3 regions of the Moorella sp. E308F genome follow, and region 3 is predicted to be linked to each of the others. Evidence: riboswitches for the same ligand, from Rfam matches in the RefSeq annotation. Region 3 holds a riboswitch; each other region holds the start of a gene.
What was found. A riboswitch is a leader RNA that binds a small molecule or an ion and turns the genes downstream of it on or off. The one in region 3 is predicted to bind S-adenosylmethionine.
Positions count from the first base shown of each region.

Region 1 (10,422 bases), 170 kb from region 3:
CGTCCCAATATAAAACGGCTCCTGGCTGGAACCGAACATAAACTGGGGGAGCGAAGTTAATTGCTCGGAACTATTGCCGTCATTGGTGCCGGTAGCTGGGGGACAGCGCTGGCCATTTTACTGGCCCGCAAGGGGTTTCGGGTGAACCTGTGGGCCAGGCGCCGGGAAGTTGTGGCTGAACTGGAAGAAATTAAGGAAAATAAAGCATATTTACCCGGGGTGAAATTACCTGCTGGTATCAGGCCGACGATTGATTTGCAGGCCGCCACTAGGGATGCAGACCTGGTGGTCTTGAGCGTACCTTCCCATGCCGTCAGGTTAACAGCCCGGCAGGTAAAACCTTTTTTACCTCCAGGAACTATAGTCGTTAATACTGCGAAAGGATTGGAACTGGACACTAAAAAACGTTTATCAGAAGTCCTGGCCGAAGAAGGTTTTACCCGGGTGGCGGTGCTTTCCGGCCCCAGCCACGCAGAAGAAGTTGGCCGCGGCCTGCCGACTACCGTGGTCGTAGCTGCTGCTGACAGGAATGTAGCTGAATATGTCCAGGATATTTTTATGGACCCTACCTTTCGCGTTTATACCAATCCCGATGTAACAGGGGTCGAATTTGGCGGCGCTTTAAAAAATATTATTGCCCTGGCCACAGGGATTGCTGATGGCCTGGGCTTGGGCGATAATGCCCGGGCTGCCCTAATGACCAGGGGTATGGCGGAAATTGCCCGGCTGGGGGTAGCCCTGGGGGGCAAAGCCATGACTTTTGCCGGTTTAAGTGGTATTGGCGATTTGATTGTCACCTGTACCAGCATGTATAGCCGTAACCGTCGCGCCGGGATGCAGCTGGGAGAGGGCAAGGCCCTGGCCGAAGTCCTGTCCGGGATGGGCATGGTAGTCGAAGGTGTGCGGACTACGGCGGCAGCCCGGGAGCTAGCCCGTCAGTACCAGATCCGGATGCCTATTACCGAAGAGATTTACCAGGTTCTTTATGCGGGCAAACCTGCGCGGGACTGTGTGGCCGCCCTGATGGAGCGACCACGTACCCACGAAGTCGAAACAGGTCTCTGGTAGACCTTTATTTTGCCAGAGCACAACCAAAGTGAAGGTAATAGTAAAGCAGTAATTGTCATGGCAGACAAACCTAAAACCTCTTACCTCCCAATTCTCACCTCCATCTTCTATTCACCGCAGGTTCTTCTCTTGTCCCCAGGTGCATATACTTGTAAAAGGTTGACCCCAAAAATGATTTTTGGGTCATATTCTGACCGTCAAGTCATATAGATGTATTGTTAAAACATGCCAGCAGGACTGGACGGTAAACTAAATGGCCTGGGGAGGGAGAATACGGGGTGGAAAAGCGGGATATTTTCCGGGATATAGCCGAACGTACCGGTGGTGATATTTATCTCGGCGTCATGGGGCCGGTACGCAGTGGCAAGTCGACTTTTATTACTCAATTCATGGAAAAGCTGGTGTTGCCTAACATCAAAAATCCCAATGAACGGGACCGGGCCAGGGATGAATTGCCCCAGAGCGGCGCCGGGCGCATGATTATGACCACCGAACCCAAATTTATTCCCAATGAAGCGGTGGAGATTACCATCCGTGAAGGGTTAAAGATGCGCGTGCGGGTGGTAGATTGCGTTGGTTATACTGTTCCTGGCGCCCTGGGTTATGAGGAGGGCGGGGGCCCCAGAATGGTCCAGACGCCCTGGTTTGAAGAGCCGGTACCCTTCCAGGAAGCAGCGGAAACAGGAACGCGCAAGGTAATCAACGACCACGCCACCCTTGGCATCGTTGTCACCACCGATGGCAGTATTACCGAGATTCCCCGAGAAGATTACGTCGATGCCGAGGAACGGGTCATCTGGGAACTCAAGGATTTAGGTAAGCCCTTCGTCGTCCTGCTCAATTCCGTCCATCCCCTGGCGGAAGACACAATTACCCTGGCGGGGGAACTGGAGTCCGCTTATGATGTACCGGTCTTACCGGTGGACTGTCTGCATTTAAACGAAGAAGACATCCTGCATATCATGGAAGAGGCCCTCTATGAGTTTCCGGTGGCCGAGGTCAACGTCAACCTGCCCCGCTGGGTGGATGAACTGGCAGGCGAACACTGGTTAAGACAGCAACTGGAAAATGCCGTTCGGGATTCAGTAGGGGAGGTCCGGCGTTTGCGAGATATCAATGGCGCTATTGAGAGGCTTAATGAAAATGAATATGTTTCCCGGGTAGCATTAAAGGATATGGACCTGGGAACCGGTACCGCCCACATTGACCTGGCGACCAGGGAAGGGCTTTTCTACCAAATCCTGCGGGAAGTCAGTGGCCTGGACATCAATGGTGACCAGGATATCTTGCGCTGGATACAGGAACTGGCCGGCATCAAGAAAGAATGGGATAAAATCGCCTATGGTATCCAGGAAGTACGCAACACCGGTTACGGTGTCGTTACGCCTACCGAGGAAGAAATGGAACTGGCCGAACCGGAACTTATCAAGCAAGGTGGTCGCTCCGGCGTAAGGCTCAAAGCCACAGCCCCATCTTACCACTTCATCCGCGCCGATATCACTACCGAGGTAACGCCACTGATAGGTACTGAAAAGCAGTGTGAGGACCTGGTGAAATACATCATGGAGGAGTTTGAAGATAACCCCCAGAAGATCTGGCAGACCAATGTTTTCGGCAAATCCTTGAGCGAACTGGTGCGGGAAGGTATCCAGAGTAAACTCTACCGTATGCCGGAAAGTGCCCAGGTGAAGCTCCAGGAAACAGTAGAACGCATTGTCAACGACGGTGGCGGCGGGCTAATCTGCATTATAATTTAGCCAGGTGGCTAACGGTAACCGGGGCAACGCCCCGGATTTTTTCCGCCGTTACGGTCCTGGCCCGGTAACTGCTCATTGTCAATGATAAGTGGCGGGATCGGGATTAACTATCCAGATATAAGGAGCCGGGTAAGGTGGTTATTTACTGCTCCCCCTGGTTATGGTACAATGAATAGAGAGGTAAGACCACTTGTCCCACGGGTAGGAGCGATAAACCTTGCGCGATAGTTCGATTGACAGGCCTTTCCAGCCCATTAACCGCAATCCCAAAAGCGTCTACCACCGGGTGGTAGATGAAATCAAAAAAAGCATTTTTGAGGGGCGGATGAAACCCGGCGATCGCCTGCCGGCCGAGCGGGAACTGGCGGAAATGCTGGGTGTGAGCCGTACTTCCGTCCGGGAAGCCTTAAAAATGCTGGCTGCCGAGGGCCTGGTAAGCATCCGTCACGGCCAGGGGGCGTTTATCAGCGAGCAGGATCCCGATGAATACTTAAAGCGCTTTGCCAGCCACCTGCCGGTGAACAGGGATACCGTTTTGCATTTATTTGAAGTGCGTAAAGTGTTGGAGCCCCAAGCGGCCCGCTGGGTGGCGGAAAGGGCCAGCCAGGCTGATATCCAGGAACTGGCCGGCATGGTGACCACCACCAGGGAACATTTGGGCCGCCTGCGCAGCGGCCGCCTTTCCCTCCTCGCCGGGCATGACAGCAATTTCCATTACCGGTTGGCCCAGGCCACCGGCAATACCGTCCTGGTGCGCTTGATGCACAGCATGCTCGATCTCCTGGCTGACAGCCGCTCCCGCAGCCTGGCCATTCCCGGGCGCGGTGAACGCTCGGTCGATGAACACTATGAGATAGTAAAGGCTTTGCTTAACCGTGATGGCGAAGGGGCTGCGGCTGCCATGTTGCGGCACTTGGAAGACGTCGAGGAGCAGGTAGCCGCCGCCTGGCGCGAGGGATAAATAAAAATCCTTGACATCAGCTAAAACAGGGTTTATAGTGTATATCAAGCTGGCTTAACTTAATACAGGAACTAAAAACTCTTATCAAGAGTGGTGGAGGGACTGGCCCGATGAAACCCGGCAACCCGCTGTCCCGGTTTTTCGGGGGCGACAGGTGCCAATTCCTGCAGGGCATATGCCCTGAGAGATAAGGGGGGTAAGAAAATTATGCCTCTTCTTATCGGAGAGGCTTTTTTATTCCCCCGCAGCCGGCTAATTAAAAAGAGAGGGGAATATCTATGTCCCAGCAGCAGCAGTACCGTTTTGCCACCCTGGCGGTCCACGCCGGCCAGGAACCAGACCCGGCTACGGGAGCGCGAGCCGTACCCATTTACCAGACCACTTCCTACGTTTTCCGGGATGCCGACCATGCGGCGACCCTCTTTGCCTTAAGCGAACCCGGCAACATTTACACCCGGATCACGAACCCCACTACCGATGTTTTCGAAAAAAGAATGGCTGCTTTGGAAGGTGGGGTGGGGGCTCTGGCTACGGCTTCCGGCCAGGCGGCTATCACCCTGGCCATTGCCAATATTGCCACCGCCGGGCAGGAAATCGTGGCTTCCACCAGCCTTTACGGCGGCACCTTCACCCTCTTTAATTACACCCTGCCAAAATTCGGCATCAAGGTCCGCTTCGTCGACAGTACCGATCCGGAAGATTACCGGAGGGCCATTAACGACAACACCCGTGCCATTTATGTAGAGATTATAGGCAACCCCAAACTGGACGTACCGGACCTGGAAGCCCTGGCGGCCATCGCCCACGCGGCTGGCATACCCCTGATCGTTGACAATACCTTTGCCACGCCGTATTTATGCCAGCCCATTGCCTTCGGTGCCGATATCGTGGTTCATTCAGCCACCAAGTTTATCGGCGGCCACGGCACCTCCATAGGCGGTGTCATTGTCGATGCCGGTAAATTCAACTGGGACAACGGTAATTTTCCCGGCCTGGTGGATCCGGACCCCAGTTATCACGGTCTCAGTTATCTGAAGGCTTTCGGGCCGGCGGCCTATATCGTCAAGGCGCGGGCCCAGCTCCTGCGCGACATGGGACCGGCTTTAAGTCCCTTCAATGCTTTCCTTTTTCTCCAGGGCCTGGAAACCCTGCCCTTACGTATGGAGCGGCACGTCCAGAATGCCTTGCAGATTGCCCGCTGGCTGGCAGAACACCCGGCCGTCGCCTGGGTAAGTTACCCCGGCTTGCCCAACCACCCCTCCTATGAACTGGTGCAAAAGTACCTCCCCCGGGGAGCAGGGGCGATTTTAACCTTTGGTATTAAAGGTGGCAGGGAAGCAGGGAAAAAATTTATCAACAGCCTGAAACTGTTCTCTCTCCTGGCCAATGTCGGTGACGCCAAGTCCCTGGTCATCCACCCGGCCAGCACTACCCACCAGCAATTAACGCCCGAGGAGCAGCTGGCATCAGGCGTAACTGAGGATCTGGTCCGCCTCTCCATTGGCCTGGAAGATGTCGACGACCTCATTGCCGACCTGGATCAGGCCCTGAGCAGGAGCAGGTTATAGTATGGGCGATGTAGGTATTGTTACCACCCGGTTTTATAACTGGCCGGGAAGCCTGCAGCTGGAAAGCGGGGCCCGTTTGGGCCCCCTTACCATAGCCTATGAAACCTATGGCGAGCTGAATGCTGCCGGGGATAACGCCGTCCTGGTTCTCCATGCCCTTACCGGCAGCGCCCATATTGCCGGCCGCCATTCCCCGGACGACCGGCTGCCCGGCTGGTGGGACCCCCTGGTGGGACCGGGCAGGGCTCTGGATACCGGGCGTTATTTCGTGATCTGTGCCAACGTCCTGGGCAGCTGTTATGGGACTACAGGACCAGCCAGCATAAACCCGGCCAGCGGCAGGCCCTATGGTCTAGATTTTCCAATAATTACTATTCGTGACATGGTTCGGGCCCAGAAAATACTGCTGGATTACCTGGGCGTGAAACATCTGGTAGCGGCCATCGGCGGTTCCATGGGCGGTATGCAGGTCCTGGAATGGGGTTTCCTTTACCCGGAAATGGTAACAGCCATTATCCCCATTGCCACCTGCGGCCGGACGACACCTATGCAGATAGCTTTCAACAATGTCCAGCGAGAAGCTATTTACGCCGATCCTGACTGGAAGGGTGGCGACTATTATGGCACCCCGGGACCCCAGCGGGGACTGGCCCTGGCCCGGCGGATAGGGACCATTACTTATAAGAGCGACCCTTCCTGGACCATGAAATTCGGCCGGACCGTGGTGGACCCGGGAAAATACTACCAGCTTGAGGGCCAGTTTGAAGTGGAAAGCTACCTGGCTTACCAGGGGAGAAAGCTGGTCCAGCGCTTTGACGCCAATGCTTATCTCTACTTGACCAAAGCTATTGATCTCCATGATGTCAGCCGGGGCCGGGGAAATTATACTGAAGTATGGCATAATTTACCTCCATGTCTGGGGATAGGCATATCCAGCGATTTTCTTTTCCCTCCCTACCAGGTGAAAGAGATTGTCAGTCTAATTAATGCCAGCGGCGGTCGCGCCCAGTACATGGAACTCAATTCTCCCTATGGTCATGACGCCTTTCTTATTGAATTTAAACAGCTGGAGGCTATTATTAAACCTTACCTCCGCCAGGTTAAGCTCTGACTCGATTGGATAAAAAGTATTGCCCAACATTGAGGGATAAGGTAAAATTGAAAGGTACAAGGAGAGTGAAGGTGTGTCAGGACCAATAAATATCGGCCTCCTGGGCCTGGGTACCGTGGGCAGCGGCGTGGTCCAGCTCCTGCGACAGAACGGGGCTGCCATCGCCCAGAAGCTGGGCCGGCCTTTGAAAATCAGCCGCATCCTGGTACGGGACAGGCATCGACCTCGCCAGGTAGAAGTCAGTCCCGACTTGCTTACTACCGAACCGGAAACGATCCTGGCCGACCCGGATATTCATATTATAGTAGAAGTTATGGGCGGCACCGGCGCGGCGCGGGAATACCTCCTCAAGGCAATCAGCCGGGGCAAAAGCGTGGTTACGGCCAACAAGGATCTCCTCGCCCTTCACGGCAAGGAGCTTTTTGATGCCGCTGCGGCCAGCGGCGTTGATCTTCTTTTTGAAGCCAGTGTAGGTGGTGGCATTCCCATTATTCGCCCCTTGAAGGAATGCCTGGCCGGCAACCGTATCCGCCAGGTCATGGGCATCGTCAACGGGACCACCAATTATATCCTCACCAAGATGAGCCGGGAAGGCCGTGATTTTGAAGAAGTCCTTCGGGAAGCCCAAGCCCTGGGTTATGCCGAGGCCGATCCGGCAGCCGATATTGAAGGTGACGATGCCGCCCGCAAAATGGCCATTCTGGCTTCCATTGCCTTTGGTACCCGCATTACTTACCCGGATGTTTACCGGGAAGGCATCAGCCACCTGACTGCCCAGGACATCAGTTACGCCGCCGACCTGGGTTATGCCATTAAGCTCTTAGGAATTGCCCGCGAAGACGAAGAGGGAATCGAAGTACGGGTCCACCCGGCCCTGGTACCTATAAACCATCCCCTGGCGGCAGTGAGCGATGTTTTTAATGCCATTTTCGTGGAAGGCGATGCCGTAGGGGAAACTATGTTTTACGGCCGGGGGGCCGGTTCCATGCCTACGGCCAGCGCTGTGGTGGGCGATATTATAGAAGCAGCCCGCAACCTCCAGTACAAAACCCGGGGCCGCATATCCTGTACCTGCTTTTATGACAAACCCCTGAAACCTATAGGAGCAATCAATACAAAGTATTACTTACGACTGGTTGTTGTCGACCGGCCGGGGGTCCTGGCCAGTATCGCCGGCGTGTTTGGTGACCGAGAAGTCAGTCTGGCCTCGGTCATCCAGGAGCGGATGTTGGGGGAACTGGCCGAGCTAGTACTCATTACCCACCGTGTCCGGGAGCAAAACCTGAAGGATGCTCTTGGTGTCTTAGCCGGTCTGCCAGTTGTTAAAGAAATAGCCTGCGTTTTGCGGGTAGAAGGAGGAGAAAGTAGTTGAGCTGGCCGGGGGTTATTCGCGCTTACCGGGAGTTCCTGCCGGTGACGGAGGCAACTCCCTTGATTACTTTACAGGAGGGGAACACTCCCCTGATAGCCGCCGGTAATCTTTCCCGGGAGCTGGGGATAAAACTCTATTTCAAGTATGAGGGGCTTAACCCCACCGGTTCCTTTAAGGACCGGGGCATGGTCATGGCGGTGGCCAAAGCTATGGAGGCCGGGTCAAAGGCCATTATGTGTGCTTCGACGGGAAATACGTCAGCTTCGGCTGCCGCCTATGCCGCCCGTTGCGGCTTAAAGTGCAGCGTTCTTATACCAGAAGGCAACATCGCCCTGGGGAAACTGGCGCAGGCTCTTTTTTACGGCGCCAGGGTGATTGCCATCCAGGGTAATTTTGACGACGCCCTGAAGCTGGTACGCCGGATTACGGCCAAACATCCTATTACTCTCGTTAATTCCATTAACCCTTTCCGTATTGAAGGGCAAAAAACGGCTGCCTTCGAGGTTTGCGATTGGCTTGGCGAGGCGCCCGATTACCTGGCCATCCCTGTAGGCAACGCCGGCAACATTACTGCTTACTGGAAGGGCTTTAATGAGTATTACCAGGCCGGTCGGAGTCATTTTTTGCCGAAAATGATTGGCTTCCAGGCCGAAGGCGCGGCGCCCATTGTGCGGGGCGAAGTGGTGCCCAACCCGGAAACGGTGGCCACGGCCATCCGCATTGGTAACCCGGCCAGCTGGCAGCCGGCCGTACGGGCGGCGAAAGAATCCGGTGGCTTTATCGACTGTGTCAGCGATGAAGAAATCCTGGCGGCCCAGCGCCTGCTGGCTACAGCCGAGGGCATCTTTGCCGAACCGGCTTCGGCCGCTTCCCTGGCCGGGGTAATCAAGTATGTTAAAAAAGGCTATTTTCACCAGGGCGACCGTGTCGTCTGCGTATTGACCGGTCACGGCCTGAAGGATCCCAATATTGCCATTAAACAAGTGGCCGAACCTATATCCCTGCCGCCTGAAGAGGCCAGGATAGTAGAAGTAATATTGTAAGCATGCAGCAATATCAGGGGGCAGAGCACTTTAAAGTTTTGCCCTGGAGATGGAGAAATGAAGGTAGGATAAGTTATGCCACTGGTACGGGTGCCGGCTACAACAGCCAACCTGGGGCCGGGGTTTGATACCCTGGGTATGGCCCTGGACCTTTACGATGAACTGCTAATCGAAGCAGCTCCTGACCTGGAGATTACCGTAACCGGTGAAGGCGAGGCAACCATACCCCGGGGACCGGAAAATATAGCTTACCGGGCGGCCATGGCCGTTTTTGCACGCGTCAGGCGGGTAGCCGTTAATTTAAAAATAGCAATGCATAATAACATCCCCATAGCACGGGGCCTGGGCTCCAGCGCAGCAGCCCTGGTGGGAGGGCTTGTTGGAGCCAATGCCCTTCTCGGTGAACCATTAAGCCGGGATGATCTGGTAAATCTGGCTACGGAACTGGAAGGGCACCCCGATAATGTGGCCCCGGCTATTTTAGGCGGCCTGGTAGTAGCCGCCAGGGAGGGGAATAAGGTCTACTGCCGGCGCCTGGAACCGCCGGCAGGCTTAATGACCGTGGTTGCTATTCCCCAGTTCACCCTGTCAACCAGGATATCCCGGGGTGTCCTGCCGGCCAGGGTGGCCTTAAGTGATGCTGTCTTTAACCTCAGCCGGGTAGGTCTCCTCCTGACCGCCGTCCAGGCCGGTGACCTGGAGTTAATGGGAAAAATGATGGAGGATAAACTGCATCAGCCCTACCGCTTGTCCCTGGTGCCGGGGATGAGGGATGTTTTTGCCGCCGCCCGGGAGGCCGGGGCCCTGGCTGTCACTTTAAGCGGTTCCGGGCCGTCGGTAATTGCTTTTTGCCATGGCCGCAAGCCCGAGGTAGGACAGGCCATGACGGCAGCCTTTGCCCGCCATGGGGTGGCCTGTACCGTGAAAGAGCTAGCCCCGTGCTCCCAGGGCGCATTGATCGTTTAATATCCTCTCACATCTCTTTTACAGGAGGTTCTTTATGGCACTTATAGTTCAAAAATACGGCGGAACTTCCGTTAATGGGCCCGAACGGGTCAAAAGTGTAGCCCGCCGGGTGGTAGACACCCGCCGGGCGGGCAATGATGTAGTGGTCATTGTCTCGGCCCCCGGAGATATGACCGACGACCTGATCGCTATGGCCCACGAGATCAGTCCCAACCCACCGGCCCGGGAAATGGATATGCTCCTGGCTACGGGAGAGCAGACCTCTATTGCCCTGCTGGCCATGGCCATCCATGAACTCGGTGAACCGGTCATTTCCCTGACAGGGCCTCAGGTGGGCATTTTAACCGATAATGTCCACACCAAAGCCCGTATCCTGGAGGTTAGCTGTGATCGCCTGCACCGGGAGCTGGCGGAAGGAAAAATTGTCATTGTTGCCGGTTTCCAGGGCAGAACTGGCGATAATGAAATTACGACCCTGGGCCGGGGAGGTTCGGATACGACGGCCGTAGCCGTAGCTGCTGCCCTGAAGGCTGACGTTTGCCAGATTTATACTGATGTGGATGGCGTCTATACGGC
Region 1 covers NZ_BJKN01000002.1:715,092-725,513, reverse strand. Annotated here, with positions in the region: gene plsY (glycerol-3-phosphate 1-O-acyltransferase PlsY) at 1-60, shown strand, start outside; gene E308F_RS10100 (NAD(P)H-dependent glycerol-3-phosphate dehydrogenase) at 61-1,068, shown strand; gene spoIVA (stage IV sporulation protein A) at 1,347-2,825, shown strand; gene E308F_RS10090 (FadR/GntR family transcriptional regulator) at 3,043-3,786, shown strand; SAM riboswitch class I at 3,865-3,980, shown strand; gene E308F_RS10085 (homocysteine synthase) at 4,065-5,354, shown strand; gene metX (homoserine O-acetyltransferase MetX) at 5,356-6,465, shown strand; gene E308F_RS10075 (homoserine dehydrogenase) at 6,539-7,837, shown strand; gene thrC (threonine synthase) at 7,834-8,880, shown strand; gene thrB (homoserine kinase) at 8,956-9,846, shown strand; gene E308F_RS10060 (aspartate kinase) at 9,881-10,422, shown strand, end outside.
Region 1: linked by a shared signal. The riboswitch ahead of E308F_RS10085 (homocysteine synthase) and the one ahead of E308F_RS09215 (phosphate ABC transporter ATP-binding protein) in region 3 are both predicted to bind S-adenosylmethionine.

Region 2 (10,422 bases), on a different contig from region 3:
TCAGCAGCAGCCCACAGCCGCCGCGACCAGCCCAGCAGGAGCCCCAGGGGCACACCTGTTGCCGCGGCGGCCAGATAGCCCCCGGAGAAACGGTACAGGCTGACACCGATATGTTCCCAAAGAGCACCGTTTTTGATTTGCTGGGACAGGCCCAGCACCACATCCGCCGGCCAGGGGAAAAGGTACCTGGGATAGATGCCGGACCAGGCCACTGCCTGCCAGATGATTATGGCGGCTGCCGGGCCGGCCAGCGGCAGCAAAAAGCGTTCGAGGCGTGTCAATCTAATTCACTCCTCCGGCGGCCTGCCGGGCAAACCGGTCGTTGACCAGCTCTTCCACTTTGATTTCAGATGGTAACAGGCGCCCCGGGTGACCGTCCCAGGGGATTTCCCGTAGGTTTTGCTGGATAAGATCCAGATCGGATACTGCCGGTAGCAAATTGTCGTAGTCGATCCACTCCAGGGATTGCTCCCAGGTCTCCTTGGATACGGGCATGTATTGCTGGGCAATGGTGATGGCGCCGGCTTTATTGGTCATGATGTAGCGGCCGGCTTCCACCAGGCGGCTTACCAGCTCCTGGACGGCGGCAGGATTATCCCGGGTCAGCCGGGGGTTGAGCACCAGCCCGCAGCAGGCCCAATCAGGGATAATGTCCTGGGCTCGTTTCAACACCCGCGCCTTTCCCGCCACCACCGACTGGGCGCCGAAGGGTTCAGCGACAATGTACGCTGCCACTTCCCCCCGGGCCAGGGCAGCTGGCATTTCCGGCGGGGCCATCTCTATCTTTTCCACGTCCTCATAAGCCAGGCCGGCCTTTTGGAGGGCTTGATGGAGGAGGATGTTGTGGCCGGACAGGCGGTGCGGGATGGCTACCTTTTTCCCTTTCAGGTCCTTAACCTCGCCAATGGACGGATCCGCTACCAGGACATCGCCGTTCCTGTGGCTTAACAGCACCACTTCGGTAGGAATACCTTTCCCTTTGCTCACCAGAGCCAGCTCCAGCATGGTGATGGCACCCTGAATCTGGCCGGAATTGAGGGCTTCGGTCAGGTCCGGCCAGGAGCCGAATTTGACCAATTCCAGTTGGAAATTTTGAAAACCGGCTTTATTCTGGGCCTCCGCTACTAAAAGTGGCAGGGAATGGGTAATGGGCAAGTAGCCTATTTTAATCGTCAGTTTTTGGCCCTGGGCCGTGTCCGGCTTGTTGCCTCCACACCCGGTCACCAGGCCGGCTACCAGTAATAATACCAGTAACAGGAGGATGATTTTTCTGCCTCCCATAATCTTCGCTCCGCTCCCTTCGTTCGTTGCAGCCGTTATATCCTCCAACTGCCGACCGGTTTATTGGCCGGTTACCGCCACCCCAGGCCCAGGCGCTGGCGACGAATTAACAATCGGATGGTCTGAGCAGCCAGCTTCGGGTAAGGCTCGGTATAAATCCGCGCCCCCACCTTTGCAAACAGGCCGTCACCGGCAAAAAAGTCGGCTACTTCGTTGCTACCGCGCTCATATTCATCGGGTGCCGCCCCCTCTTTGGGCCGCGGCTGGGGGACGGGGATAGGCCCGGGAAAGCCGATGACGTTGGATACCCCGTGGGCCAGGAAAGTAACCCCCTGCCCAACCGTCTTTTCGTTGCCGGGTTCCGGGCCGACGAAGACAAAGGGCATTTGTTTGACGGCTACACCAGCTGCTGCTGCCAGATCGATAAACAAGCGCAAAGTGCGAGTATTATCTACACACCCACCTACTGCCAGAACCGGCGGGATGCTCCTGGTACGGCATACTTCCTTGAGGCCGGCACCGGCCAGGTCTGCCGCCTCCGGGTCACAAAGTCCGGCATTTAAAAGAGCGTGAGAACAGCATCCGGTGGTGGTTACCAGGATGTCAGCCTCGATGAGGCGCCGGACCACCGTTACGTGATTATATTCATACGGGACCTTCGGGGTATTGCAGCCTACCACTGTAGCAATACCTTTAATTTTCCCTTCCCGCAGGAGGTTAAGCAAACCTGTAATACCGTCAAATGTATCGACGATGGCTTCGTAACTCCAGCCAACCATAGCTCTGCTAGTGACCCTGGGGATACGAATTTTACTGCGGTCCCGGCGGGCAAAAGCTTCTACCGCCAGCCGCGCAACTTTTAGGGCATCTTCCTCCAGAGTTTCCGGCCGCTCCGCGTCAAAGGGAATGTGCACCGCCCCGGGGATGCGGTTGGAGTTGCAGGTGGTGATCACCTGGGTGCCGAAGCAGTCGGCGATGATCTTCATGCCGGGAATAACGCATTGCATGTCCACCACCACCGCATCCACCGCCCCGGTGCCCAGGGCCAGTTCCTGGCCCATAATATTGGTTACGGTGGGGATGCCGTAGCGTGCCAGCAATTCGTCGCCGGTGCAGCACATGCCGCCAATCACGATGCCTTTGGCCCCCAGGCTCTTAGCCAAACTCTGGATTTCCGGGGTGGCTATTTTCTCCAAGATTTTTTCCACCATCACGGGGGAGTGGCCGTGCACCAAGATGTTAACGTGGTCTTCCCGCAGGATGCCGTAATTCACCGTGGCCAGTTTGGGCCGGGGGATGCCGAACAGCATCTCGGTGGCCAGAGAGCTGCCGAACAGGGTGCTGTAGCAGTATGCCAGGGCGGAGCGGAGTTCCTGTTCCGCCAGTGACATCCAATCACTGGTACCGCCCAGGGTGGTCATGTGCAGGGTTTCCATGATCTCATAGGCGGCCGAACGCGGCAGCACGCCGAGGGTTCGCCAGGTCTCCAGCCTTTCCGCCGGGGCGTAGGCTTCCAGGGTGCGCAAGGGGCCCATGGTCATCCGGCTCAGGTCGTCCAGCAGCACCTGGGCCACCTCACGGGCTACTTCCTCCGGCTTTCGCCCTTGTGTTTGAAGCCCCAGCCGCCGGGCCAGGTCCCACACCCGTTCTTCCCCTTTGAGGGGGAGGTGGGCCTTACCCTCCGCCGCCGCCATCACCGCCAGGATAACTTCATGGGCGTGCCGGCCGTGTGCCGCCATGCCGGCCACCAGTGCCCGCACCAGGTTGGCCATAATGACGGTGCTCATATCCCGGCCGCAAATGCCCCGGGGGCGTTTGTCACTGAGCCGGCAGGGACCCCACTGGCACATGCGGCAGCAGAGTCCCCGAAGGCCGAAACCGCACATGGGCTGCTGGGCCTCATAACGGTCCAGCCAGGTTTCCACCCCCTGCTGGTGCAGGTGCTGCAGCAGGTCTTTGCTGGCCGGGTTGGGGGTCAGGTTCAGGACGTCTTCCCGGTCCGGCATTTCGGCATTTAATTGGGGATACTGGTACTTCATGGACAAGACCCTTTCTGCAAAGTTTAAATGTCCTTGAAAAGGGAGGTTGACAGGTAGCGCTCGCCGGTATCCGGCAGCACGGCCAGAATTCTCTTGCCGGCATTTTCCGGCCGGGCCGCGAGGCTCAGTGCCGCGTAACAGGCGGCCCCGGAAGAGATGCCCACCATCATTCCTTCTTCCCGGGCCAGGCGCCGGGCTGTTTCAATGGCATCTTCATCGCTGACCTGGATGATTTCGTCAAAAACCTCGATATTCAAAACCTCCGGTACGAAACCGGCTCCGATGCCCTGAATCTTGTGGGGTCCGGCCATACCTCCGGAAAGGACCGGCGAGGCGGCCGGTTCCACCGCCACCACCCGCAACCCGGGAATGCGCTCCTTTAATACTTCACCGGCACCGGTAATGGTACCGCCGGTCCCTACCCCGCAGACCAGGACATCCAGCCGGCCGCCGGTATCGGCGTAAATTTCTTCTGCCGTAGTGCGGCGGTGGACAGCCGGGTTGGCCGGGTTTTCAAACTGCTGGGGGATAAAAGCCTTGGGATATTTGGCTGCCAGTTCTTCCGCCCGGCGGATGGCACCTTTCATGCCTTCTGCCCCCGGTGTAAGTACCAGCTCGGCGCCGTATCCCTTTAGAAGCTTGCGCCGCTCCAGGCTCATGGTCTCCGGCATGGTGAGGATTAGCTTGTACCCTTTGGCGGCCGCTACCATGGCTAGGCCAATCCCCGTATTGCCGCTGGTCGGTTCGATAATCACCGTCTCCTTATCCAGGAGTCCCCTGGCTTCGGCGTCTTCGATCATGGCCAGGGCAATCCGGTCTTTGACGCTGCCACCGGGGTTAAACAGTTCCAGTTTCACCAGTACTTCTGCCGCCGTCTGGTTAATGCGGTTGAGCCTGACCAGCGGCGTTCCTCCGATGAGGTCGATTATGTTCTGGTAAATGCGCTCCATGAAAATCCTCTCCTTAGATAAGTATTATTCCAATCAAAATACACGGAATTAATGTCATAGTAATTTTATCATTTTAATATACTTTAGATCAAGGGGATTTTAACGCCTGCTCCAGGTCGGCCTGAAGATCCGCGGCATCCTCCAGGCCTACCGACAGGCGTACCAGGTCAGGGGTAATCCCCAGGCGCTTTTTAAATTCTTCCGGGAGGCTACCATGGGACATGGTAGCAGGCAGAGAAATGATGCTCTCTACTGCGCCCAGGCTGGAGCCGATGATCGGCAGGCGCACCTTATTGATTACCTGGCGGGCCAGCTCTGAAGTTGCCAGGCGGAAGGAGAATACACCTCCGGCGCCAAGGGCCTGCCGGAAATGAACCTCCCGGCCAGGATGGCCTTCCAGGCCAGGATAATAAACGGCCTTTACTTGCGGGTGCCCGGCCAGCCATGTTGCCAGGGCCGTGGCGGTTTGCTCCTGCTGGGCCAGGCGTACTTTTAAGGTCTTAATACCGCGCAGGATTAGCCAGCATTCGTGGGGTGCCAGCACTGCTCCCAGGGTGTTCTGGAGCAAAGCCAGTTCCCGGGCAAGGCCAGCATCCCTGGTAACTGCCAGGCCGGCCAGGCAGTCGCTGTGCCCGCCCAGGTATTTGGTAGCGCTGTGGACCACCACGTCAATTCCCAGTTCCAGGGGTCGCTGCAGGTAAGGCGTCATAAAGGTGTTGTCAGCTATAGTTATGAGCCCGTGCTCCCTGGCCAGGGCGGCGGCCCGGGCCAGTTCGGTAATTTTCATCAGCGGATTGGAAGGGGTTTCGAGGTAAAGCCCTTTGGTAGAAGGGCGGATCTGGGCAGCTGCCTTCTCCAGGTCCGTAGTATCGACAAAAGTAATTTCCAGGCCAAAGCGTTTGAAGACCCGGGTCAGGGCACGGTAGGTGCCGCCGTAGATATCCTGGGAGACAAGGAGGTGGTCGCCGGCGGAAAAGAGGCTTAAGGCTGCCGTGATGGCCGCCATGCCGGAAGCAAAAGCAAAGCCGTAATTACCTCCTTCGAGATCGGCGATGGCTTCTTCCAGGGCCCGCCGGGTAGGATTGCCGGAACGGGTGTATTCGTATTCGCCCGGTTGCTCAAGACTCTCCTGGGCAAATACCACGCTCTGGTGGATGGGGATACTCACCCCCCCGGTGGCAGAATCCATAGATAAGCGGTGATGGACCAGTCGCGTTCCCCTCTGCATACTTTGTTTACCCCTCTTCTTTAAAGTCCTTGCTTACCTGGCGTTGATTGCCAACCGCCGCCCAGGGTAAAAAGGATTTCCTTTTCGTCCTGGCCGGCGGATTAACAGGCAAGGGCCTGCTCCAGGTCGGCCTTGAGATCGTTTAAATCTTCCAGTCCCACTGACAAACGTAATAAACGATCATTGATGCCCAGTTTAAGACGCATCTCACTAGGGATTTCGGCATGGGTCTGGCGCTCCGGAAAAGTGATCAGGCTTTCTACCCCGCCAAGGCTTTCCGCAAAGGAAATAATTTTTAAGCGGTGTAAAATCTGCTCGACCAGTTCGGCATGCTTGACCTCAAAGGAAAGCATGGCCCCAAACCCGCTGGCCTGTTTCTTACAGATTTCGTGACCGGGATGATCGGGTAGACCCGGATAATAAACCCTGGTCACCAGGGGGTGTTCGGCCAGCCACCGGGCCAGCTCTAAAGTGCTGGCCTGAGCCCGCTCCAGGCGTACGGCCAGGGTTTTCAAGCCCCGGATTACCAGCCAGCAATCCTGGGGACCGGGAATCGCACCGATGGTATTTTGGATAAAGGCCAGCTTTTCGCCGAGGTCCTCCCGGGCGGTTATCGCTATCCCCATAACTACATCATTGTGGCCGCCTAAATATTTGGTGGCGCTGTGGACCACCAGGTCCGCTCCCAGTTCCAGGGGTCGCTGCAGGTAAGGGGTCATAAAAGTATTATCCACAATAGTCAGCAGGCCCCGCTGGCGGGCCAGGGCGACAACGGCGGCAATGTCGGTGATTTTCATTAAGGGATTGGTAGGGGTCTCCAGGAAGATGCCCTTCGTATTGTTTTTAATAGAAGCAGCCAGGGCAGCCAGATCAGTGGTGTCTACAAGGGAAAATTCCAGCCCCCAGGGAACCGCTACCTGGTTGAGCAGCCGGTAAGTACCGCCGTACAGATCTTCAGAGACTAGCAGGTGGTCGCCGGGCCGGAAAAGGCAGAGAACGGCGGTAATGGCGGCCATGCCGGAGGCAAAGGCCAGGGCGCGGCAGCCTCCCTCCAGCCCGGCTATGCCTTCTTCCAGGACCTGGCGGGTAGGGTTGCCCGTCCGGCTGTAGTCAAAACCGGTACTTTGACCCAGGGCCGGGTGACGGAAGGTAGCAGACTGGTAGATAGGCGTACTGATAGCTCCTGTTTTACTATCATACCCCACTCCCAGCTGGACCAGCTCTGTAGCCAGACGCATTTTATCCAACTCCCCTCATGACAAAATAAAAGCCCTTCGCAGAAGAAGAGCTTTTTTCAACTCTCATCTGCCAGGAGAAATCCTGCAGGAATTGGCACCGTACCTGGGTTCTAACAGGCCGGTTGCCGGGCTTCATTGGGCCAGTCCCTCCGCCAGCTCTTGATAAGAGTTTCCGCATATTTATTTTTTAAGTTTTTCAATCGGTTTAGTTATATTTATTATATCCTCTATATCTCAAGCGTCAAGGGGAGCTTAGAGAAACTTTTTCCGATTTCGGGGTTAACGCCGGCTTAAACGGGCGACAATCCGGTCACCTACAACCTGAATGATCTGGACCATAATGATCAATAAAACGACGGTAATAACCATAACGTCATTTTGGTAGCGCTGAAAGCCGTACTGATAAGCAAGGGTACCCAGGCCGCCGCCGCCGACTACACCGGCCATGGCGGAATAGCCAATCAAGGTAATGGTAGTTAAAACAAAACCGGATACCAGGGAGGGTGTGGCTTCCGGAAGCATCACCCGGACGATAATTTGCCATGGAGACGCTCCCATAGATTGGGCCGCCTCAATGACTCCCCAGGGTATTTCCCGCAGGGAAGTTTCCACCAGGCGGGCGACAAAGGGTATAGCGCCGACAGACAGGGGGACGATAGATGCCGTTGTACCGATAAAGGTACCAACGACCAGCCGGGTAAAGGGTATTATGGCGATTAATAAAATGATAAAAGGGAAAGAACGGCCGATATTGATTACCGTGCCCAGGATACTGTTGATTAAGGGACTGGGTTTGATATGCTTTTCACTGGTGATAAGCAAGATAACGCCCAGGGGGAGGCCAAAGAGATAAGCTATAAATACCGATACAAACACCATATAAAGGGTTTCCAGAGTTCCCATGGTTACCATGGGAATTATTTGGTCGAGCCAGTTACTCATGGTCTTTCTAACACCTCAATACTTAATTGTTTGCTCTGGAGGAAAGCGAGGGCCCTCTGCAGGGCCTCAGGCTGACCTGATAATTCCAGGGTCAGGGTACCAAAGGGGGTATCTTTAATATGGTCAATCTTACCGTAAAGGATATTGGCCTGAACGTTGTACTCTTGAATCATGCGGGAGATGATGGGTTCACCGGCAGAGTGACCAATGAAAGAAAGCCGTACCAGCAGGCTCGTTCCGGTAGGTTTGTACCCTGCCAGCACCTGTTCCGGGACGGAGGTATCGAGGATACTCTTAATTAACTCCCTGGTAACAGGATGACGAGGAGCAGTAAAGATATCCAGTACGGAACCGGCTTCGACAATACGGCCCTGGTTAAGGACGGCCACCCGGTCGCATATTTCCTTAATTACCTGCATTTCATGGGTGATTATAATAATTGTTAGCCCCAGGTTTTTATTGATATCCCGGAGCAAACTCAGGATGGAGGCAGTCGTCTGGGGATCCAGGGCTGATGTCGGTTCGTCGCACAAAAGCAACCGGGGTTCGCTTGCTAAAGCCCGGGCAATTCCTACCCGCTGCTTTTGACCGCCCGACAGTTCCGCAGGATAATGCCCGGCCTTATCGCTCAACCCCACCAGTTCCAGGGAGCGTTTGACTTTCTCCTGGATAACCCGGCGCGGCTGGCCGGCAATTTCCAGGGGAAAGGCCACATTACCGGCGACGTTGCGGGCTGAGAACAGGTTGAATTGTTGGAAAATCATGCCTATCTGCTGGCGCGCCCGGCGGAGCTGCCTTTCAGAATAGGTAGTAAGATCCTGCCCGTCAATAATTACCCGGCCGGAGGTTGGCTTTTCCAGCATGTTGATACAGCGGACCAGGGTACTTTTTCCGGCCCCGCTACGCCCGATGATGCCAAAGATTTCCCCTTCGGCAATATCCAGGTTGATATTTTCCAGGGCCTGTATCAGTTTGCCATCTTTGGTTGTAAAAGTTTTACTAAGGTTTTCGATTTTAACCATAATATAACACCTGAAGGGGGTAATTAATAAAACACTCGCATCTTTCTTGTCGATGGTAACAAAGGGGTTGGTATAATGTCAATAAGATTGAATTCGGGAAAAAATTTTCCCTCCGAATCCCTTGACAAAAAAATCAAGTAAACCTATTATCTTAATAAGCTATTTCAAAGGGGGTTGATAGACTTTGAAAAAGATTGTTGTTCTGGCTCTCGTTTTATTAACACTGGGGGCAGTTTTAACAGGATGCGGCCAGCAACAGAAAGCATCCCCGGGGGAAGCGGCCAAAAAAGAAATTACTGTCGGTGCTACCGCTCGTCCCCATGCCGAAATCCTGGAAAGGATTAAACCGGTGTTGGCCCAAGAGGGAATCACCCTGAACATTAAAGTTTTTAATGATTATGCCCAGCTCAACCCGGCCCTGGCGGATAAGCAAATCGACGCCAATTTTTTCCAGCATATACCATACCTTGAGGATTACAACCAGAAAACAGGGAATAAACTAGTTTATATTGCCAAAGTACACATCGAACCCATGGGGATTTATTCCCAAAAAATTAAGGGTGCCGGCGAATTGACAAACGCCAGAACTATTGCCATTCCCAATGACGCCACCAACGGCGGCCGGGCTCTGATGTTACTGGCCAAGGCCGGGGTGATTAAGTTAAAGGAAGGCGCGGGCATTTTGGCAACCAAAAATGACATTGTCGAGAAACCCGCCGGGCTGACTATCAAGGAGTTGGACGCCGCCATGCTGCCGCGGTCCTTAACAGACGTCGACGCCGCGGTCATAAACGGCAACTATGCCCTGGAGGCTAACTTGAATCCAGTCAAGGATGCCCTCGTTCTCGAGGATAAAAGCTCTCCTTTTGCCAACGTCCTGGTGGTACGTCCCGAGGATAAAGACAATCCAGCTTTAAAGAAACTGGCAGAAGCGCTAAATACGCCCGAAGTCAAGAAGTTTTTAGAAGAACAATATCAGGGAGCAGTTATCCCGGCTTTTTAAGGCACCCTACGGGAAGGCCGGAGGCGGGTAATTTGAATTACAGCAAATCGGCAAAAAAGGAAGGCCCCTTTCCTGTAAAGGCAAAGGGGCCTCTTTATCCTTCCGGAACTGGGGCTCTCTCCCCGTCAGGGAAACATTTATGTAAACATAAAAATCGTCTTGACCACCCTGATGCTCCCTGATATAATCTAAAGAAAACCGATAAATTAAGTGTAGATTGGGGGGCTAATAATGGTCTTAACCAACGAAGAAATAGAACGTTACAGCCGGCAGATTATTTTGCGCAACGTCGGCGGCCGGGGGCAGGAAAGGCTTAAAAGAGGCAAAGTATTGATCGTTGGAGCCGGCGGGTTGGGTTCCCCGGCAGCTTACTACCTGGCGGCTGCCGGTGTAGGTACAATCGGTATAGTTGACAGTGACGTAGTAGACATATCGAATTTACAGCGCCAGATCCTTCACAGTACTGAACGCCTGGGGCGGCCTAAAGTAGAATCGGCCCGCAAGACCTTGCTGGCCTTAAATCCTAACCTGACAATTAATACTTACCATTTACGTTTGGGTAAAGATAATATTCTAGACATCATCCGTGACTATGACGTGATTGTCGACGGCGTCGACAACTTTCCCACCCGCTATTTGCTAAACGATGCCTGTGTCATGACCGGCAAGACCATGGTCGAGGGCGGGGTGCTGCAATGGGACGGGCTAGTCATGACCAT
Region 2 covers NZ_BJKN01000001.1:166,550-176,971, reverse strand. Annotated here, with positions in the region: gene E308F_RS00830 (ABC transporter permease) at 1-281, opposite strand, end outside; gene E308F_RS00825 (ABC transporter substrate-binding protein) at 283-1,329, opposite strand; gene cooS (anaerobic carbon-monoxide dehydrogenase catalytic subunit) at 1,353-3,320, opposite strand; gene cysK (cysteine synthase A) at 3,344-4,270, opposite strand; gene E308F_RS00810 (trans-sulfuration enzyme family protein) at 4,359-5,498, opposite strand; gene E308F_RS00805 (trans-sulfuration enzyme family protein) at 5,600-6,736, opposite strand; SAM riboswitch class I at 6,797-6,905, opposite strand; gene E308F_RS00800 (methionine ABC transporter permease) at 7,016-7,678, opposite strand; gene E308F_RS00795 (methionine ABC transporter ATP-binding protein) at 7,675-8,700, opposite strand; gene E308F_RS00790 (MetQ/NlpA family ABC transporter substrate-binding protein) at 8,885-9,703, shown strand; gene E308F_RS00785 (HesA/MoeB/ThiF family protein) at 9,935-10,422, shown strand, end outside.
Region 2: linked by a shared signal. The riboswitch ahead of E308F_RS00805 (trans-sulfuration enzyme family protein) and the one ahead of E308F_RS09215 (phosphate ABC transporter ATP-binding protein) in region 3 are both predicted to bind S-adenosylmethionine.

Region 3 (10,422 bases):
CCATTAATGGCGAATATGGTATACCATAAATTAAGTTAGGAAAGGAGAGCCTGGCGATGGCTGAAATTTTTGATCATAAAGCCAGCGATTATGACGATTGGTACAACCGTCCCCTGGGGGCCCTGGTGGACCGCATAGAAAAAGAGCCTGTATATGCTTATTTAGAACCCCGGGCTGGTGAACATATTCTCGATGTCGGCTGTGGTACCGGCAATTTTTCCTTAGAACTGGCCCGGTTGGGGGTAAAGGTGACCGGCATAGACATTTCCGAGCCCATGCTGGCCACGGCGCGTCGCAAGGCCGCTACAGCAGGGCTGGAAATCGAATTTCTCCATGCCGACGCCATGAAGTTACCCTTTGCCGATAACACCTTTGATAAGATAGTTTCGGTTACGGCCCTGGAATTTGCGCCGGATTTAAAGGCCGCCCTGGCGGAGGGTTACCGCGTGCTAAAGCCAGGGGGAAGGATGGTCATCGGCCTCATCGGCGGCAACAGTCTCTGGAGCCGCCATTATGAGGCCCGGGCCGCCCGGGAGCCAGACAGCCTCTTCCGGTATGCAAAATTTTATACCCTGCCCGAACTCCTGGCTGCCATGCCCGGTAAAAACGTTAAGGGTAAAGCCGTTCTCTTCTTCGGTCCCGACTTTGATGGCACAAAAGTAGAAGAGGCCCTGGCCATCGAAGCTGCCGCCGCTAAAGAAGGCCGCACCGATGGCGGGTTTATTGTAGCGGTGAGTTATAAAGCCTAAAGATGCCGGGCAGTGATCATCAAAGTATTACCCCTTCTAGAATACTTCCACGGAGGGGGTATTTTTTTGCCTTTTCGGAGTTATTTAACCTTGACACCTTTCCCGATCTGGGTTGGGAACCTTCGGCTTCACCCGGGACCTGAATGAATTTACCCCACCTACAAGCTCACCGGTCTCTCCGGACCCAACGGCGACGGTAAGTCCACCTGCCTGAAGATCATTGCCGGCCTCAGCCGATTAAAAGCCGGCTGGAACGAGAGCGGCCATTTGTAAACCAAATCATCATTTTAAGTTGACAATTATCAAAAGGTCTTATATGATCAAGAGAAAATACAGGAGGGGTTTATATGGGACAATACTATTCCGACATAATAAGGATCGGTGACAGGATACTGGCAGGTGGGGATATTACATATGAAGAAGCCGTCCTGCTGGGTAAGGCCAGGGGCAGCGATATATTTTTGCTGTGCGGATTTGCCAGTGAGATAAGGGAGAAATTTGCCGGCAATAAGGTAGACCTGTGTTCCGTGATCAACGCTAAATCGGGCAATTGCCCTGAAGACTGCGCATTTTGCTCGCAGTCGGCCCATCATAACACCGATATAAGTCGTTACCCTTTAATGAGCGAAGACGAGATTGTAGAACAGGCCATTCAAAAGGAAAAGAACGGAGCTAAACACTGTGATATAGCTACCAGCGGTTTGGGGTATAACGGCGATGAAGAAGAGTTCGAGGCAATCATAAGAGCATTTACAAAAATGAAAGAGAAGACCAATCTTAAACTGTGCGCATGCCTTGGCACCCTTACAAGGAAGGCGGCAAAAAAGTTAGCGGCAGCAGGGGTGGTGCGCTATAACCACAACTTAGAAACGGCGAGGAGTTTTTTCCATAATATAGTTACAACCCATACGTATGACGAGAGGATTGAGACCATCAGATATGCTAAAGAAGCGGGAATGGAAGTCTGTTCCGGCATGATAATCGGCATGGGCGAGAGCATGGAACAGCGGATCGAGCATACGTTTTTGTTAAAAGAATTGGATGTGGACGCAGTACCTGTAAATGTATTAAATCCAATTAAAGGTACAAGGCTAGAAGGCGCAAAACCTTTATCAGCAATGGAAATAATTAAGACCTTCGCAATAATAAGGTTCATTTTACCGGACAAGAACATAAGATATGCAGGTGGTAGGGAGGTTAACCTGAGGAGCCTGCAGCCGTTGGGGTTTATCGCCGGGTTAAACGGGATGCTTATAGGAAACTACCTGACGACGCCGGGCCAAGGTGCTAATAAGGACTTACAAATGCTGGAGGATCTGCAATTAGAATACTGATATACCGAAATATAGGTAGGAGCTATAATTGAATGCCGCGGGTATGCCCAGGATAGGCGCTGTTTGCGGCTTTTCCTATGCAGGAAATGTCAACATTGATAATGAATAGCAGTTTACAATAGTGAATAAACCTGCCAGGCGAGGGATAGATTTGGTTGATTTTCTAGCTAAAGAACTGGAGCTGTTAAAGGCGATCCACCTTTATCGCCGGTTACCCGGGCCACTGGAGAAGCCCCCTCGACCAGGAACGATCATAAACGGACATGATGTACTGCTCTTTTCCTCCAACAATTACCTGGGCCTGGCCCAACATCCCCGTGTCAAGGCTACGGCCGTAGAAGCGGTGGAAAGGTGGGGGACGGGAAGCGGAGGTTCCCGCCTGACCTCTGGTAATTTTGTTTTGCACCGCCAGTTGGAGGAGCGCATTGCCAGGTTCAAGGGTACGGAAGATGCCATTGTCTTTAGTTCCGGTTTCCTGGCCAACCTGGGGGTTATTTCGGCCCTGGTGGGTCGGGGGGACCTGGTGCTCAGCGACGAGTTAAACCATGCCAGCATAATCGACGGTTGCCGCTTGAGCCGGGCCACGGTTAAAGTTTTCCACCATAGGGACACAGCCCATTTAAGGGATATTCTCTTGGCCGAACGCAAATCACACCGCCGGTGCCTTATCGTTACCGACGGAGTTTTTAGTATGGACGGAGATATAGCTCCCCTGCCCCAATTGCTGCAGTTGGCCGAAGAGTTCCAGGCCCTGCTCATGGTAGATGACGCCCATGCCACCGGGGTTTTGGGCAAAAAGGGGGCAGGAACGGTGGAACATTTCGGCCTGGAAGGCCGGGGCATCATCCAAATGGGCACTTTAAGCAAAGCCCTCGGCAGTGAGGGCGGCTATGTAGCCGGTAATGCCATTTTAGTTGATTACCTGCGTAACCGCGCCCGTAGCTTTATCTTTTCCACCGCCCCTTCCCCGCCAGTAGTTGCTGCGGCCATGGCGGCCCTGGAAGTCCTGGAAGAAGAACCCCACCTTCTCGACCAGCTTCACGCCAACGTCCAGCGGCTTTACAGAGGCTTGAAAGAAATGGGCTTCAGGGTTTTGCCCACGGCATCAGCCATTATTCCCCTGATGGTAGGGGATGCCCACCACGCTATGGTCCTTGCGGCAGCCCTGGCGAAAAAGGGCGTGTTTGTGCCGGCCATTCGTCCGCCTACGGTGCCGGAAGGCACCAGCCGTTTAAGGATTACCGTCATGGCCACCCATAAACCGGAAGAACTGCAAAGGGCACTAGAAGCATTTCTGTCGGCGGGAAAAATGTTGGGACTCATTTAAAAATGCATGGGGATGATGGGAAAATCACAGCTAAAACTAAGACGCAAATTGAGGGAGGGATTGCTTCTGCAGGAAGAGGTATATAGCGTCCGGATGAGGGCTGCCCAGGGGGCTCCCCACGATAAGGAGGGCCGGCACATATCGGGGGCGGAAAGGATAGTCTCCTCGCAGCAGGTGGCTGCTGCCGTCCGGCAAATGCTTTGCCGGGCCAGAAACCATGCCCTCGGCAAACCTGATTTTATCAATATCAGCATCGAGCGTTTGCAGGCTTCTAAAATAAAGGGGATTACCGCCCTGCCGCTGGTCACGGTAAAAGCTGGCAATAATGAGCAGGCGCTCTCCTGCGCCCGCCAGCTTCTTTTGGCCAGCGGGGTATGGGAGCAGGCTGTGGACGAAGCCATAAGTCTCCTCGCCCGGGGTCCTGCGCCTGGCGGTGGCAACATGCGAGGGGCGGTGATCATGGATGCCCACAGCTGCAGGCGGCTGGAGCCCGACTCGTGGCGGGGAGTGCGCGTCTCCCGCATGGATTATACTCTCCGGGCGGCTAAAGAGTTATCGCGCCTCTTGGAACAGTTGGGTTTAAACCATTTCCGGATTAAGGAAGCCCTGGCCCTGGCCTCCAAGGTGATCTGGGCCGGAACCCTGGCCGAAATATGTTGTTCGGACGACCCCCATTATACCACTGGTTATGTTTCCTCCCGGTCCCTGGGCTATGTACGCATACCTTATTTGAAGCACCCTTCCTTTAAAGGAGGTCGGGTGTTCTTTGTCCGTATCCAGGATATAAATTTTGCAGAGTACCTCACCAGGCTGCAGGAGGAACCCGTTTTGATAACGCACATCAGCACTATAAATGGAGTAACAGACCTTACCTCAATACTGGAGGAGAATAGCCAATGGAGTATGCCAGAAAAGGTTACTTTATAACCGGAACGGATACCGGCGTGGGAAAAACGATAGTAACCGCCGGTCTGGCGGGCGTTCTCCGCCGGCATGGTATTGAGGCCGTGGCCATCAAACCGGTGCAAACCGGGGCGCTTGCTAGAAATGGGGAACTAGTTCCTGAAGATGCTTATTTTTACCGGGTGGCAGCCGGCCTTTCCCAGCCCCTTTACCAGTTAAACCTTTATCGCTTTACTCCGGCGTTATCACCTCACCTGGCGGCCAAGCTTTGCGGGGAAAAGATAGAGCCCCCAAAAGTAATAGATTTTTGCCGGCGGGCTCTTCTGCGCCACCAGTTGACTCTCATTGAGGGGGCCGGGGGTCTGTGTGTGCCCCTCTCTGGCCCTGACTTTACCATGGCCGACCTGGCCCGCGAACTTTCCTTGCCCCTAATTGTGGTGGCTAGAATAGGTTTAGGTACCATCAATCACACGGTGCTCACGTTGGCTTACGCCAAAAGCCTCGGACTAGAAATAGCAGGGATAGTTTTTAATGGCTTAAAGCAGCAAGAATTAGGTCCCGCTGAAAGGGACAATCCCGAAGTTGTAGCCCGGATGACCGGCGTGCCGGTGCTGGGTATTTTGCCCCACCTCACTGGGATAAGCGTGGAAGGCGGGGTTGCGGAGGGACTTTTGGCAGCTGTGGAGGAGTCCCTTTCCTGGCGTCAACTGGTTCCCTGGCTTAAACCTTAAACATAAAAGATTTGGAGGTGCTCCTGTTGAGCAGCTACGATCCCTCACTCCTCGAACAATGGGATAAGCAGTATGTCTGGCATCCTTTTACCCCAATGCAGCAATACCTTGAGGAAAAGCCCCTGATCATCATGCGGGGGGAAGGTAGCTACCTGATCGATGTTGAGGGAAACCGCTATTTGGACGGTATATCCTCCCTTTGGGTTACCGTCCACGGCCACTGCCACCCGGTGTTAAACCAGGCCATCAAGGAGCAACTGGATCGTATTGCCCATTCCACCCTTCTGGGACTTGCCAATGTACCTTCCATATTGCTGGCCAGGAAATTGGTGGAAATTACTCCACCGGGGTTAAACAAAGTCTTTTACTCTGACAGCGGGGCCACAGCAGTGGAAATTGCCCTCAAAATGGCCTTTCAATACTGGCAACAAAAAGAGGGTGGGCGCTATCATAAAAAAACCAGGTTCATCTCGCTAGTTAACGCCTACCACGGCGACACTGTCGGCTCAGTAAGTGTAGGGGGCATACCTCTTTTCCACAGTATTTTCAAGCCCTTACTTTTTGAATGCTTGCACGCCCCGGCACCATATTGTTACCGATGCCCGCTGGGCCTGGAAGAAGAAAGCTGTAAAATGGCCTGCCTCAACCAGCTAGAGGGGTTGCTGGAAAAGCACTGTGAGGAGGTTGCTGCCCTCATCATCGAGCCCCTTGTCCAGGGGGCGGCGGGCATGATCACCGCTCCAAACGGTTTCCTTCGCCGGGTACGGGACTTATGTTCAAAATACAACGTCCTGCTTATTGCCGACGAGGTAGCAGTGGGGTTTGGCCGCACGGGCCGTCTCTTCGCCTGCGAACACGAAGACGTCACCCCCGACTTAATGTGTCTGGCCAAGGGAATAACTGGGGGATACCTTCCTCTGGCCGCCACCCTGGCCAGCGACGAGATCTACGAGGCCTTTTTGGGGGCGCCGGAGGAATGCAAGACCTTTTACCACGGGCACACCTACACAGGCAATCCCCTAGCCTGTGCAGCGGCCCTGGCCAGTATTGAACTCTTTGAAAAAACAGGCCTGCTGGCCTCGCTGCAGTCCAAAATAGAGCTATTGCGCCGGGGCCTGCAGAACTTTTTGGATTTACCCCACGTGGGAGATATCCGCCAGCGCGGGATGATGGTAGGCATTGAACTGGTGGTGGATAAAGAGACCAGGGAGCCTTATGCTATGAAGGAGCAGATAGGTCACCGGGTTATTATGGAGGCCCGGCGAAGAGGGCTCGTTATACGCCCACTGGATAATGTAATTGTCCTCATGCCCGTGCTGTCGATGTCTGACGCGGAGCTTAACCGGGTTTTAGAAATCACCTATGAATCTATCGCCACAGTAACGGGCAGGTAAATAGAGGGGTTAGGCCCTTCACGATCTGAGCCTACGGCTGTTTTGTTTTTCCCGCCTTCGGATAAAAAGCTCCCAGCCGGTAATTTAAGTCGCTGCCTATATTCCGCACCCTTGAATAGTTTTGCAGCTTAAGGCGGGCAGGTTAAAGTTTTCTCAGCCCATCCAATGTGAGATGGAGGGATAGTTCCCCCGAAGGTATCTTGACACTGCAACCAGGTAATGGTATTAATTCATTAGCAAAACCGCAAATCGTCCCACGGCTTATCGCGAGAGGTGGAGGGAGGGCCACAAAGAAACCCGGCAACCTCGGCATTTAACCGGAAGGTGCCAGGTGCCTCAGGAAACCTCCTGGAAGATAAATTGACCCTTGTCCAACCTCTTCTTAAATCCGGGAAGGGGTTTTTATTTTACCCCGGAGTGGAAGATCTCCTGAACTGTATTTATAATTGGTGGGGGAGAACTTTTGCCCGGGACGAAGCGGTCCCCAGGGAAGGGAGTATATATGGGGGAAGCAAAATTTGAGCTAAGTGAGGTAACCCTGAAGCGTCCCGGCCGTAATACCGCCGGGGACGTAACGACTATCATTATCCTGAACAGAATAACTACATCCTTGTCTTAAAGGGAAAATCACCGCCGTTCTCGGGCCCTCCGGTTCCGGTAAATCCAGCCTGCTCAAGCTTCTAAACCGGTTGGAGGATCCGGCTGCCGGCCGTATTACCCTTGATGGCCAGGACTTAAAGAGCCTCAATATATTTACCCTGCGCCGGCGGGTGGGAATGGTCTGGCAGCTACCCACCCTCTTTCCCGGCACGGTGCTGGAGAACATCAGCTACGGTCCTCGCCTGCGGGGCATCTCGCTGTCCCGGACCAGGAGCGAGGAATTAATCCAGATGGTAGGCCTGGGAACAGAATTCCTGAACCGCCGGGCCGACAGCCTTTCCATCGGCCAGCAGCAGCGGGTTTCCCTGGCCCGGACCCTGGCCAACGAACCGGAGGTTTTGCTCCTTGATGAGCCGACGTCGGCCCTCGACCCCACAGCGGCGGCCAACATCTTGCACCTGATGGTCGACCTAAAAACTCGCCTGGGACTGACCATCATCTTCGTTACCCACCTCCTGGACCAGGCTCGCCAGGTTGCCGATGAAGTCCTTTTTTTGCATCACGGCGAAGTAGTCGAGGCAGCTCCGGCCCAGCAGTTTTTTACTGCCCCGCAAAACCCCCGCAGCAGGCTTTTCCTGTCCGGGCAGTTGGAGGGATAAGGATGCAGTATATCAATATCGGCTACGGCGATCTCCTCCTAGCCCTGATCCTCGTAGGAATTACCCTGGCCGTTTCCTTGTGGCAGCGCCTGGACCTCCACGGGGATCTATTTATCGGTACCCTCAGGACTTTTGTCCAGCTCACGGCCGTCGGTTACCTTTTGCAGGTGATCTTTAACCTTAACCGCTGGTATCTGGTGATACTGGCCTTAGGCATCATGTTACTGGTGGCTGCCGCCAACGCCTACCGCCGGCAACAGGAGCGCTGGCCCGGCTTATTTTTCATTATGCTCCTGGCCATAGCTCTGGGCGGGATTATAACCCTGGCCATTGTCATCGGTATTGTTTTAAAGGTAAAACCATGGTATCAGCCCCAGTATATTATCCCTATCGCCGGGATGATTGTGGGCAACGCTATGATCGGTGCCGCCCTGGCCATCAACCGTTTAACAAGGGAGATCAATGCCCACCGGGAGGAGATCGAGGCGGCCCTATCCCTGGGGGCGACTGCCTACCTGGCAGTCCTGCCTTACCTGCGTTCGGCCCTGCGAGCGGCCATGTTACCGACCATCAGCACTATGATGACGGTGGGTATTGTCCAGTTGCCAGGAATGATGAGCGGTCAGATCATTGCCGGTGCCAGCCCGGCGGCAGCTGTCAGGTACCAGGTCGTCGTCACTTATATGGTTGCCGCCGCTACGGCCCTGACTACCATTACCGCCACCCTGCTGGCCTACCGCTATTACTTTACGCCCAACCACCAGCTGAAACCGCCGTCCCAGCGCTGACGATTTCCAGTTTGATACCTCATTCGTCAGCAGGGGAGAGGGTACCATCGCCGTCCTTGATATGGACTGCTACCTCACATTTCCCATTTCGGGGAGGTGAGACATGGGGTACAAATTAACGCCTGCGGGGTTGGCGGCCTTGCTGGACGAACTGGTTACCACCCGCATGCACTGACCCTTTGCACCTCCTCGGGTTGGAGTTCTACCGACAACTTCTCTTGCAAGGATCGGAAAAAGTGTGGTCAGCAGTTCCTTGAACAGGCGGTCGTGATCAACGGGCATTGGCGGTTTCTCCTGTTTTTCTTTTCATGATTTTACTTAAGGAGTTCCGGCCGGGCAAGGATTATTTTTACGATTTGTGATATACATCATTTTTATATGGGTACCTTCTGGATTACAATGGGAACAGAACAAAATCAGCTCAAACAGCACCATATTTTCGGGGGAGTGAGACATGGGGTACAAATTAACGCCGGCGGGGTTAGCGGCCCTGCTGGACGAACTGGTTACCAGCAGACGGGTTTTCGGGCCGGTACGTTACGCCGGTAAAGGCCGCCTGGCCGGTACGGATCTAATTACTTATGGCCCGGTAAAGGGCCTGGCCGATGTGGTCTGGGATGCCAGGACAACTTTCTCGCCCAAGGAAGTATTCTTTCCGGTTAAAGAGAGCCTCTTTTATTTCTCCCATGGGGAAATAACCGAATCCGCCCTGAAAGCCTCAGAAATATTGGAAACTGTGGTTTTTCTCCGCGCCTGCGACCTCAACGCCGTTACCCGTCTGGATAAAATCTTCCTGGAAAACGGCCCCGCAGCGGACAATTATTATGCCCGGCGGCGCCAGCACACCCATTTTGTACTGATGGAATGCCAGGAGAGCTTCCCAGGTTGTTTCTGTGTCTCTATGGGCACGAACAGGGCTACCGGCCACCAGGCGGCCCTGCGCCCGGAAGGCGGTTATTACCTACTCCAGGCCCTGGCCGAGCCGTGGCTTTCCCTGGGGGAGCGCTACGGCCAGCCGGCTGATGTAGAACCGGTTTGGGTGCAGAAGAATTCCCTGACTGTTAAAGTGCCGGACCGAGTCGATACCAGCCTTTTTCAACACGAACTTTGGCGGGAATATAGCTCCCGCTGTATCGCCTGCGGCCGTTGCACCCTCTCCTGCCCAACCTGTAGCTGCTTTTCCGTCCAGGATATATTTTATCGGGATAACCCGGAACGGGGGGAACGCCGGCGGGTCTGGGCGAGTTGTCAGATCGACGGCTTTACCGATATGGCTGGCGGCCACAAAGTACGGGAGGACCGGGGCGAACGCATGCGCTTCAAAGTCTTGCATAAAATCGATGACTTCCGCCGCCGGTTTGGGATCAATATGTGCGTCGGCTGCGGCCGCTGTGAAGAAGTCTGCCCGGAATACATCTCTTTCGCTCGCTGTGTCAATACTTTAAGCCAGTTAATGAACGGAGGTGCCGGGGCGTGATTGCCAACCAGATTGCCAATCCTTATCTTCCCGCACCTGCGCAGGTGTTAGCCATCCAGCCCCAGACCGGCGTGGACTATACCTTCCGGCTGGCCACGGATATAGAACCGGCCTGGGGGCAGTTCGTGGAGATTTCCTTGCCGGGGGTTGGGGAGGCACCTATATCCGTCAGCGACGCCGGTCCGGGCTATATTGAGCTAACTATCCGCCGGGTGGGCAAGGTAACCACTGCTTTACACCAACTAAAACCGGGAGATACCGTCTACCTCCGCGGGCCCTATGGCAGCGGCTTCCCTAGGGATGAATTTGCCGGGCACCAGTTGGTGGTTGCCGCCGGTGGTACCGGGGTAGCCCCGGTGAAGGGCTTAATCAACTACTATGCGGGCCACCCGGGAGAGCTGGCTGGCCTTAACCTTCTCCTGGGCTTCAAAACGCCGGCTGATATCCTGTTCCGCACGGA
Region 3 covers NZ_BJKN01000002.1:545,096-555,517, reverse strand. Annotated here, with positions in the region: gene E308F_RS09250 (class I SAM-dependent methyltransferase) at 57-749, shown strand; gene E308F_RS16910 (ATP-binding cassette domain-containing protein) at 897-1,022, shown strand; gene bioB (biotin synthase BioB) at 1,097-2,083, shown strand; gene bioF (8-amino-7-oxononanoate synthase) at 2,205-3,410, shown strand; gene E308F_RS09230 (6-carboxyhexanoate--CoA ligase) at 3,471-4,337, shown strand; gene bioD (dethiobiotin synthase) at 4,307-5,044, shown strand; gene bioA (adenosylmethionine--8-amino-7-oxononanoate transaminase) at 5,071-6,438, shown strand; SAM riboswitch class I at 6,697-6,800, shown strand; gene E308F_RS09215 (phosphate ABC transporter ATP-binding protein) at 7,065-7,697, shown strand; gene E308F_RS09210 (ABC transporter permease) at 7,700-8,485, shown strand; gene asrA (anaerobic sulfite reductase subunit AsrA) at 8,940-9,962, shown strand; gene asrB (anaerobic sulfite reductase subunit AsrB) at 9,959-10,422, shown strand, end outside.